4 regions of the Halalkalibacter oceani genome follow, and region 2 is predicted to be linked to each of the others. Evidence: riboswitches for the same ligand, from Rfam matches in the RefSeq annotation. Region 2 holds a riboswitch; each other region holds the start of a gene.
The links. Region 2 has a riboswitch for S-adenosylmethionine ahead of ABMB67_RS00310 (2,3-diketo-5-methylthiopentyl-1-phosphate enolase). Riboswitches for the same ligand answer to the same signal wherever they lie in the genome.
Positions count from the first base shown of each region.

Region 1 (2,196 bases), on a different contig from region 2:
GAGAAAATCGATTTTTTCATTTCTCCGGCATATTCGGTTCCGCCGATGAGGACAATTCGTTCCTCAAAGGAGACGATAATAAAGGTCTCGGACAGCGTACCATCGACCGCGGGATCAGCTTTGAAGCTTGGCGCTGAAACGATCGTAAACGCATTATCGTAAGATTCGGCATCTTCAGCCGTCGGACGGATGAACAATTGACGGGCGAAAAGCTGCTGCCAGGCAAATTCGTTAATGACTTTTAACGGTAAACGGAATCCTTCATCGGCGCCGGCAAAGCCTCTTGACGCGTAAAGTTTATCCTTTTGCCCTAAGTGGCGGACAACTTTTTGGAAAAGACGGGTAAAAACATCTTTTTCGATCGGCTGGTTTACAGCTCCCCAGTTAATTTTATCCTTAACGCTTTCTTCCTTCACAATAAATTTATCTTTAGGGGAGCGGCCCGTATAGGCGCCTGTTTCGACGCTTAATGCACCGGTAACAGAAAGCTTTCCTTCGCCGCGCATTAACGCCTCCTCGATTAGAGATGAGATCGGTAAATCATGATGGACCTGGTCCTGATTAAGTAACTCTGCTAGTTCTGTCTGTAGGCTAATCGTTTTCATTGCCGCACCCTTTCTTTCATCATATAATTTGGTTAACATTAACAGCTTTAACTTGGTTAATAGTATAACACATTTAGATTAATAGTCTATACTATTAGCGAATTTTTTTTATCGTGCGAATTATAAAGAAAAAAAGGTACCTGTGTAGCCAAAAAAGGCTGTCATCCAATTAACTGGTTATTTTGTCGACATTTTTTTCCTTCTGCATAAGATGGAAGTATCAGGTAGAATGACCGGACAGATAATGATAAGGAAGAATCAACCCGTTTCCTTATGTTAATCTTGTCCACTTGCGGTTGACAGTACACGTGATGTGCGATATGATATGCGTCGAACGGATACTCTTATCCTGAGTTGGCGGAGGGACAGGCCCGAAGAAGCCCAGCAACCAATACTCAAAGCCATGAGTGTTAAAGGTGCTAACCTGCAAGGCTATTTGCCTTGAACGATAAGAGGCGAAAGGTAAACATTCAACCCTTTTCCTCGATGGAAAAGGGTTTTTATCGTTTATACACGTCTTAACCAGGAAGGTATCTCCCATTCTGTGGGACATGAGTGCCGTCTCAAAGAAAGACACATGCTAGAGAGAAGGCAGTGTTTAAAGGAGGAAATCAATCATGACAGAGAAAAGAAGCCGTCGTTTGTTTACGTCTGAATCTGTAACGGAAGGACATCCTGATAAAATTTGTGATCAGATTTCAGATGCAATTCTTGATGAAATTTTGAAACGGGATCCAAACGCCCGTGTAGCATGCGAAACGTCTGTGACGACAGGTCTTGTCCTTGTGGCGGGAGAAATTACGACAAGCACATACGTTGATATTCCGAAAACGGTCCGGGAAACGATTAAAGGAATTGGCTACACTCGTGCCAAATACGGATTTGATGCCGAAACATGCGCTGTTCTTACGTCGATTGACGAGCAATCCGCTGATATTGCGCAAGGTGTTGACCGCGCGCTTGAATCGCGCGAAGGCCAGATGACCGATGAAGAGATTGAAGCGATTGGTGCGGGGGATCAAGGCTTAATGTTTGGTTATGCTAATAATGAAACGAAAGAGCTTATGCCGCTTCCGATTTCGTTAAGCCATAAATTAGCACGACGTTTGACAGAAGTACGGAAGGAAGATGTTCTTCCTTATTTACGACCTGATGGAAAAACACAGGTTACCGTTGAATATGACGAACATGATCAGCCGCTGCGGATTGATACGATTGTTATCTCCACTCAGCATCATCCTGAAGTTTCCCTGGAGCAGATCCAGCGCAATCTGAAGGAGCATGTCATTAAGCCGGTTGTGCCGGAAGAGCTGATTGACGAAGATACGAAGTACTTCATTAACCCGACAGGCCGTTTCGTCATCGGCGGGCCACAGGGCGATGCCGGATTAACTGGACGGAAAATCATCGTCGATACTTATGGCGGCTATGCGCGTCACGGCGGTGGGGCGTTTTCCGGTAAGGATGCGACAAAGGTTGACCGTTCCGGTGCTTACGCGGCCCGCTATGTCGCGAAAAACATCGTCGCGGCCGGTCTCGCTGACAAATGTGAGGTTCAGCTTGCCTATGCGATCGGAGTTGCCCGTCCGGT
Region 1 covers NZ_JBEPKD010000007.1:7,417-9,612, forward strand. The annotation lists gene pckA (phosphoenolpyruvate carboxykinase (ATP)) at 1-605, opposite strand, end outside; SAM riboswitch class I at 947-1,060, shown strand; gene metK (methionine adenosyltransferase) at 1,223-2,196, shown strand, end outside.
Region 1: linked by a shared signal. The riboswitch ahead of metK (methionine adenosyltransferase) and the one ahead of ABMB67_RS00310 (2,3-diketo-5-methylthiopentyl-1-phosphate enolase) in region 2 are both predicted to bind S-adenosylmethionine.

Region 2 (2,196 bases):
GGACAAGGTCGGCGCCAGCAAGGCGCAACAGCTTGCCGAGCAGCACTTTGTTGGAGAAGCCATAATAAGGCGAGCCGGTCATCGCCCCGGAAACAGCCGGGTGGGCCATTAGCGGTACGGCAATATCCGGATCTTCGGCTAGACTTTGCAGCACATCAAGGCCGTAAGCAAACACATTAAACAATAATGCGCTTGCACCGAGATCGACTGCGCGCTTCGCCTTTTCTTTTAAGTCGAACGTCCGTCCGGTCAAGTTGACAGCGTACAGCGTTCTTTTTCCGGTTTCTTCATAGGCCTCAGCCAGCGTCTGGACGCCGGTCGTAATCCGCTGTTCAAATGGGGTCAGCTCATTATCAAACAGAATCTCATCGTCTTTGACAAGGTCAACACCGCCAATGGCCTGCTGCTTGAGCTGCTGCTGAAATTCACCAATGTCCTTGCCGATCATCCCTTTAAAAATACTCATTAACAGTGGGCGGTCAAACACATCGAGTCGTTCCCGGACGCCACTGATGCCGAATTGCGGACCAGGAAATTGGGCTTCAAGCTGGGGCGACAGCTCAATGTCGACAAGCTTGATTTCTCCATCGAGGGATAGCTTGCCGAACATCGTCGTCAAAATCGCTGCCAGATCCGCGCTGAAGTTGGCGGCAGGGTAGGCGATTTTAATCAGGCCGACCGTCCGTTTGCTGGAGAAATAACGGTTGTCATCCGCCGTTGGCACAAGCTCTTCGACAGAGATGACTTCTCCTTTGTGCTTTTCAAGCTGCTTCTTTTCCAGTGCGGGAAGGTTTGTCCAGGAGCCGATTGTCAGGCCGAGCGCGATGCCTTCCGCTTTTTTAGCGAGGTCGCCTTTTTGGTCAAACACCTTGTAGGTTGCCGTAATATGACTCATCGTAGCGGAGTCCTCCTTTCGTTACCATCACAAAAAAATCCTCATCTTTTTTGAAAAAGAAGAGGACCCATTCTATGATTCTATGTCCTCTTATCTGTCAGCTTTGCGCTTGAGAGAATTAGCACCTTGAATCAACCGCTCGGTTGAAACAGGTTGCCGGGCTTCATCGGGCTCGTCCCTCCACCTGCTCTTAATAAGAGTATTCGTATTGGTATTGTCGTTAGAAAATGATGTAATGAATTATGCCAGAGGAAGAGTCGTCTGTCAATTATGAATTATTTTTGCGAAAATCTATTGACAAAACGAATGTCTGACTCGTATGATTACTCTCAGAATTCAAAATGTAAAACATAAAATTACATGATTCACTCTTATCGAGAGCTGGCAGAGGGAATTGGCCCAATGAAGCCCGGCAACCGGTCTGTTCATCAAGGAGATTGATGGAAGCCTAAAAGGTGTAAAGACACGGTGCTACATCCAACAGCTCGTTTTACATGTGAAACGAGCTGAAAGATAAGAGGACGGAGCCAGTCCATTCCGCCTCTTTCTCGATCGTGAGTGAAAGAGGCTTTTTTATGTTTTGCCGACAAAAAAGGGGAGAGAGACAAATGAAGAAAAATAAGTGGTGGAAATCAGTAGTGGCAGCGGCGCTTGCCGTAACGCTTGTCGGCTGCGGAGCTGGAGAAGAGTCAACAGGAGAGCAGGGCGGTGGAGCGGAAAGCGACACGATCGAAGGTGTGCCGGAACGATTTGCCGGCGGTGAAGAAACGAAAATCAGAGTGATCCGCAAAATCGGCGGCGATGATCATACAGCGCAATATTTGGCCGGAGTAAAGGAAGAAGGAGAGGCACTCGGCTTTGATGTCGACGTATTTACAGCAAACGGCGATACGGCCCGTTATCATGATGCAATTTCTCAAGCGATTGATGCTGGCGTTGATGGGCTGATTTTATCGCATGGCGACGATGCGGCGACCTATGATGCGGTTGAGCGCGCCCGTGAGGCGGGAATTGAAGTGGTTACGTTCGATTCGATTGCTGAATTGGAAGAGATTGAAGGCGTAACGCTGACTTCTCAGGATGACGAAGCATTGGCGACGCTGGCGCTTGACCAGCTCGTTGAGGATTTCAACGGAGAAGCGAACATGATTTATCTTTGGGTTGACGGCTTTCCACCAATGGTACGCCGCAACAACGTCTATCAGGAAGTGCTTGCGGCAAATCCGGGGCTGAACGAGCTTGAACGGTTTGGGGTCGCCTCTGAGGATACGTCGACACAGACACAAAATGCGGTCGCGGCG
Region 2 covers NZ_JBEPKD010000001.1:58,810-61,005, forward strand. The annotation lists gene ABMB67_RS00310 (2,3-diketo-5-methylthiopentyl-1-phosphate enolase) at 1-895, opposite strand, end outside; SAM riboswitch class I at 983-1,095, opposite strand; SAM riboswitch class I at 1,264-1,415, shown strand; gene ABMB67_RS00315 (sugar ABC transporter substrate-binding protein) at 1,504-2,196, shown strand, end outside.

Region 3 (2,196 bases), 490 kb from region 2:
AGCTGAACCTGATTTTCCAGGCCGTATTTTTCGAGCTTTAAGGAATTGGCCGCATATGTATTTGTTTGAATCACATCGGCTCCAGCCTCTACATACTGCTTGTGGACCGCGATGATCTTATCGGGATTACTCAGATTGACTTCTTCAAAGCATTGATCAACCCCCTGCTCATACAGGAGGGTGCCCATTGCCCCGTCTCCTACAAGGACCTCATTTGCTAATCGTTCCAACAACTTCATTACGGGTCCCTCCTTTCTATTCCTTTGATGTCACAAAGTGAAAAGCTTGCTCCAGGTCTTTTATTAAATCCTCGCTGCGCTCAATTCCGACCGAAAAGCGCAACAGCCGGTTACAGACGCCATTGGCAATCCGAATGTCCTCGGGAATATCCATATGCGTCTGCGTCGCCGGATACGTCATCAGACTCTCCACTCCACCAAGGCTCTCCGCAAAGGAAATCAGTTTCAGCTGCTGCAAAAACGGGTTAACCCATGCTTCCTTTTTAATTCGGAAGGAAAGCATACCGCCTTTGCCTGGATACAGAACATCCGTTACCGCTTCATGCTCTTCAAGAAAAGCGACAACGGCCTTCGCATTCTCCTCATGCTTTTCCATCCGCAAAGCGAGTGTCTTCATTCCGCGGATGAGCAGCCAGGAGTCAAACGCCGACAGAGTCGCCCCAATGCCGTTATGGTAATAAGCGATCTTTTCACAGAGCTCCGTGCCTTTAGCTGCCACGAGACCGGCAATCACATCATTATGCCCGCCTAAATATTTCGAGGCGCTATGGATGACAATGTCGGCTCCTTTGACGAGCGGCTGCTGAAGCAGCGGTGTATAAAATGTATTATCGACAATCAGCAGCAATTGATGCTTCTTGGCGATTTCCGCCAAGGCGGCAATATCGGCTTCCTGCATTAACGGATTCGTCGGTGTCTCGATGAAAAGCGCCTTCGTCCGCTCATTGATTAATGACTCGAAATGCTCTAGGTTTCGCGGATCACCGTAAGCAAATGACAGTCCCCAGCGATTCCAGCCCTGTTCAAATAAACGATACGTTCCCCCGTAAAGATCCTGAGAGGCCAAAATCTCATCTCCCTGGGCGAACAGGGAAAATACCGTCTGAATCGCCGCCATCCCTGAACTACAGGCAAATCCGCGATCTCCTTCCTCAAGGGCGGCAATCGCCTTTTCTACGACTTCCCTTGTCGGATTTCCTGTTCTGGCATAATCATAGCCTGTCGACTCTCCGATTCCTGTATGACGATACGCCGTTGAAAAATAAACAGGCGTATTAATCGTTCCTGTCCGGTCTTCTGAGCGGTTTCCGATCTGTACTAGCAATGTCTCAAGCTTGTCTCGATTCATCTGTATACCTCCACCTTTACCAAATTATGAAAAAACACCCACTTCTTAAATTCCATTAAGAAGAAGGTGTTTGGTTATGAATTCGCTTCTTCTTATCTTTCAGATCATCGCGACCTGATGGAATTAGCACCTGACCATGAATGGCTGGTTGCTGAGACATCGTCGGGCCAGTCCCTCCGTCTCTCTTGATAAGAAATCGTATGTAAATGAGTTTTTCGTTTAATCAAAATTACAACAATTCAAACCATTTTGCAAGTGAAATTTTTTTCCTGAAGTATTCATTCCGGTGTTGCGTCAATATGCAAATGCTCCGCATTCCCACATACACAGCGCTTAAAACCGGTTTCATACTCGCCTGACTCGGTTCGTCTTCCTCTGAGAATATATTTTTCTCCACAGACCGGACAGCGAATGACAACGCGATAACGTCCTTCAGACATAATAACCACCTTTCTTACTTTCTATTGGTCCAATTGATGGGCACGTTTCACCTTCGTTAAAGCAAGCCACCATAACAAGAGCATAAATGGAAGCATCCCGATAATAAAATAGGTGTCGAACAACAGCAGAATGCTGTCATAGATACTGTGTAAGAGAATAGGAAAAAACAAGGCCAAAGTCAAATGCTTGGCTTTCGAGGCCCGCTCCAGCTTCGCCCTACCCATATAATACCCCATCAGTACACCAAATAACGCATGACTGGAGACCGGAAGAAGCGCTCTGCCAATCGCTGTTTCCAAGCCGTTTGCCAGCAGGTAGAGGACGTTTTCCAGACTGGCGAATCCGAGCGACAGGGCAACGCCAAAGACAATCCCGTCATATCTCCGC
Region 3 covers NZ_JBEPKD010000001.1:546,962-549,157, forward strand. The annotation lists gene ABMB67_RS02720 (bifunctional homocysteine S-methyltransferase/methylenetetrahydrofolate reductase) at 1-239, opposite strand, end outside; gene ABMB67_RS02725 (methionine biosynthesis PLP-dependent protein) at 256-1,368, opposite strand; SAM riboswitch class I at 1,458-1,563, opposite strand; gene ABMB67_RS02730 (hypothetical protein) at 1,647-1,808, opposite strand; gene prsW (glutamic-type intramembrane protease PrsW) at 1,830-2,196, opposite strand, start outside.
Region 3: linked by a shared signal. The riboswitch ahead of ABMB67_RS02725 (methionine biosynthesis PLP-dependent protein) and the one ahead of ABMB67_RS00310 (2,3-diketo-5-methylthiopentyl-1-phosphate enolase) in region 2 are both predicted to bind S-adenosylmethionine.

Region 4 (2,196 bases), on a different contig from region 2:
GATCAGTAAAATAATCAAAATAATAAATGGAATAGAGCGAAAAACATTAACAAATAAACTGAACAGCTGGTTGATAAACCTGTTTTCCCACAGGTTCCCTTTACTTGTTAAATACAAAATCAAGCCGAGAATAAGACCGAGGAAGAATGTTGCCGCTACGGAGATGCCGGTCATATAAACTGTTTCCACTGTCGCATTCCACAATCCGTCCCATTTCACTTCATTCAACATGCGAAATCACCTCCACCTCAACCTGCTTACTGCGGATAAAGGCAATCGCCGCTTCGATTTGTTCGGGTTTTCCATCAAGAGCAATAAACAACGTTCCATAAGAGCCCGCCTGGATTTTCGTTATTTTCCCTTGAACAATATTGACGTCGATATCAAATTGACGGATCAGCTGGCTAATAAGCGGCCGCTCTGTTTCTTCTCCGACAAATGTCAGTTGGACAACTTTCCCTTCAGGAGATTCAGCCAGCATATGCGAAATCGCGTCGGCTGTTTCCTCCGGCTCGGTTATTTGCTTGACAAACTCCTTTGTCATCGCCTCTTTTGGCTTTCTAAACACTTCGCGTACCGGCCCTTGCTCAACGACCTTGCCCGCTTCCATTACGGCGACCTGATGACAGATTTTCCGGATGACATGCATTTCATGCGTAATCAAGATAATCGTCAATCCAAGCTTTTCATTAATGTCGACGAGTAAGTCGAGAATCGCGTCCGTTGTTTTCGGATCTAAAGCGGATGTCGCTTCATCGCATAGAAGAACCTTCGGATTATTCGCCAGGGCCCTGGCGATCCCGACCCGCTGCTTTTGACCGCCACTAAGCTGTGAAGGATAGCTTTCTTCTCTGCCGGCCAGACCGACAAGTTTAATTAATTCATCAACGCGCCGATCACGCTCTGGTTTCTTTACTCCGGCGATTTCAAGCGGGAATGCGATGTTTTCGCGCACGGTACGGGACCAAAGCAAATTAAAATGCTGAAAGATCATCCCGATTTCCTGTCGCGCTTTCCGCAACTCTTTCTCATGTAACTGCGAAAGGTTGCGCCCGGCTACCGTGACTTCCCCTTGAGTCGGCCGTTCCAGCATATTCACCATTCTGATCAATGTACTTTTCCCAGCGCCGCTATAACCGATAACGCCAAAGATCTCGCCTTCGTTTATCTGTAAATCAATCCCGTCCACCGCACGGACCGGACCATCCTTCGTCTGAAATACTTTGTAAATATCGCGCAACGTAATCATCAAATCACACCTTTCCGATCACTTAACTTTCTTTTTGCACAGTACTTGTTTCCTGGATGTCAGAACGTTTCTCATAAGAAAAACCCTCCTGTGCATCAGCAAATGAACAGAAAGGTTGCGAACACGAGCCTCTCTCTCATCTTTCAAAGCATTCCGCTTTGCAGGATTTAGCACCATTGGTATGGTTGCCGGGTTTCACAGGGCCAGTCCCTCCACCGCTCTCGATAAGAGCTAAATTATACTTACTTTTAGCATGAAGAAATAATAGCACGAGGAAAAAATACTTGTCAATCTTTTTGCCTTTTCCAATGTTAAAGGAAGATATGGAAGATATTTTCTGAAAAATAGAACTATTTAAGAGGAGGAGAGATCATGGTAAGAAGGCGCCAGTGTGCCAGGGGAAATACTTAGTGGATAGCGATGCCTTACTGCTGGCAGTGGCTTCGTTCTGCGCAAAGTCTGTACCGAAGAAAAACGCTTCGGTACAGACTTTTAAACATAAGGCGCAGACTTCGCTTACTGCTTGGGGTTGTATCAAAAGGAAAACCATCTTTTGATACAGCTCTTTAACACCAGCCTTCTTCGCAGCTGTCGACATAGGAGGTGATTTGTTCGGGTTTTTCTTGCTCATAGCGGTAAATTTTGTCCTGTTCAAATTCATAGCCCTGGAACATGTCATGCTGCAGGCCTTGACTCGTTTCCGACACTTTCCCAATTTGGGTGTCACCAATGTAAAGATTCAGCGTCCCCGCTTCGTATTTCCCTTTTACTTGTCCTGTTACATCGACACGGACAAATCCCATGTTCATAACCTCCTTATCAGAAGTTACTGTTATGGTGCCCTTTCATCGTTTTACGATGCCGTCGCACGAGAAAAAAGAGCTGGGGCAACAGGTAACATCAACCTGCTTATCCCAGCTCCATTAGCTTTCTTTTAGTCCTCTGAA
Region 4 covers NZ_JBEPKD010000009.1:68,830-71,025, forward strand. The annotation lists gene ABMB67_RS11820 (methionine ABC transporter permease) at 1-231, opposite strand, end outside; gene ABMB67_RS11825 (methionine ABC transporter ATP-binding protein) at 221-1,249, opposite strand; SAM riboswitch class I at 1,383-1,480, opposite strand; gene ABMB67_RS11830 (YusG family protein) at 1,816-2,052, opposite strand; gene gcvH (glycine cleavage system protein GcvH) at 2,184-2,196, opposite strand, start outside.
Region 4: linked by a shared signal. The riboswitch ahead of ABMB67_RS11825 (methionine ABC transporter ATP-binding protein) and the one ahead of ABMB67_RS00310 (2,3-diketo-5-methylthiopentyl-1-phosphate enolase) in region 2 are both predicted to bind S-adenosylmethionine.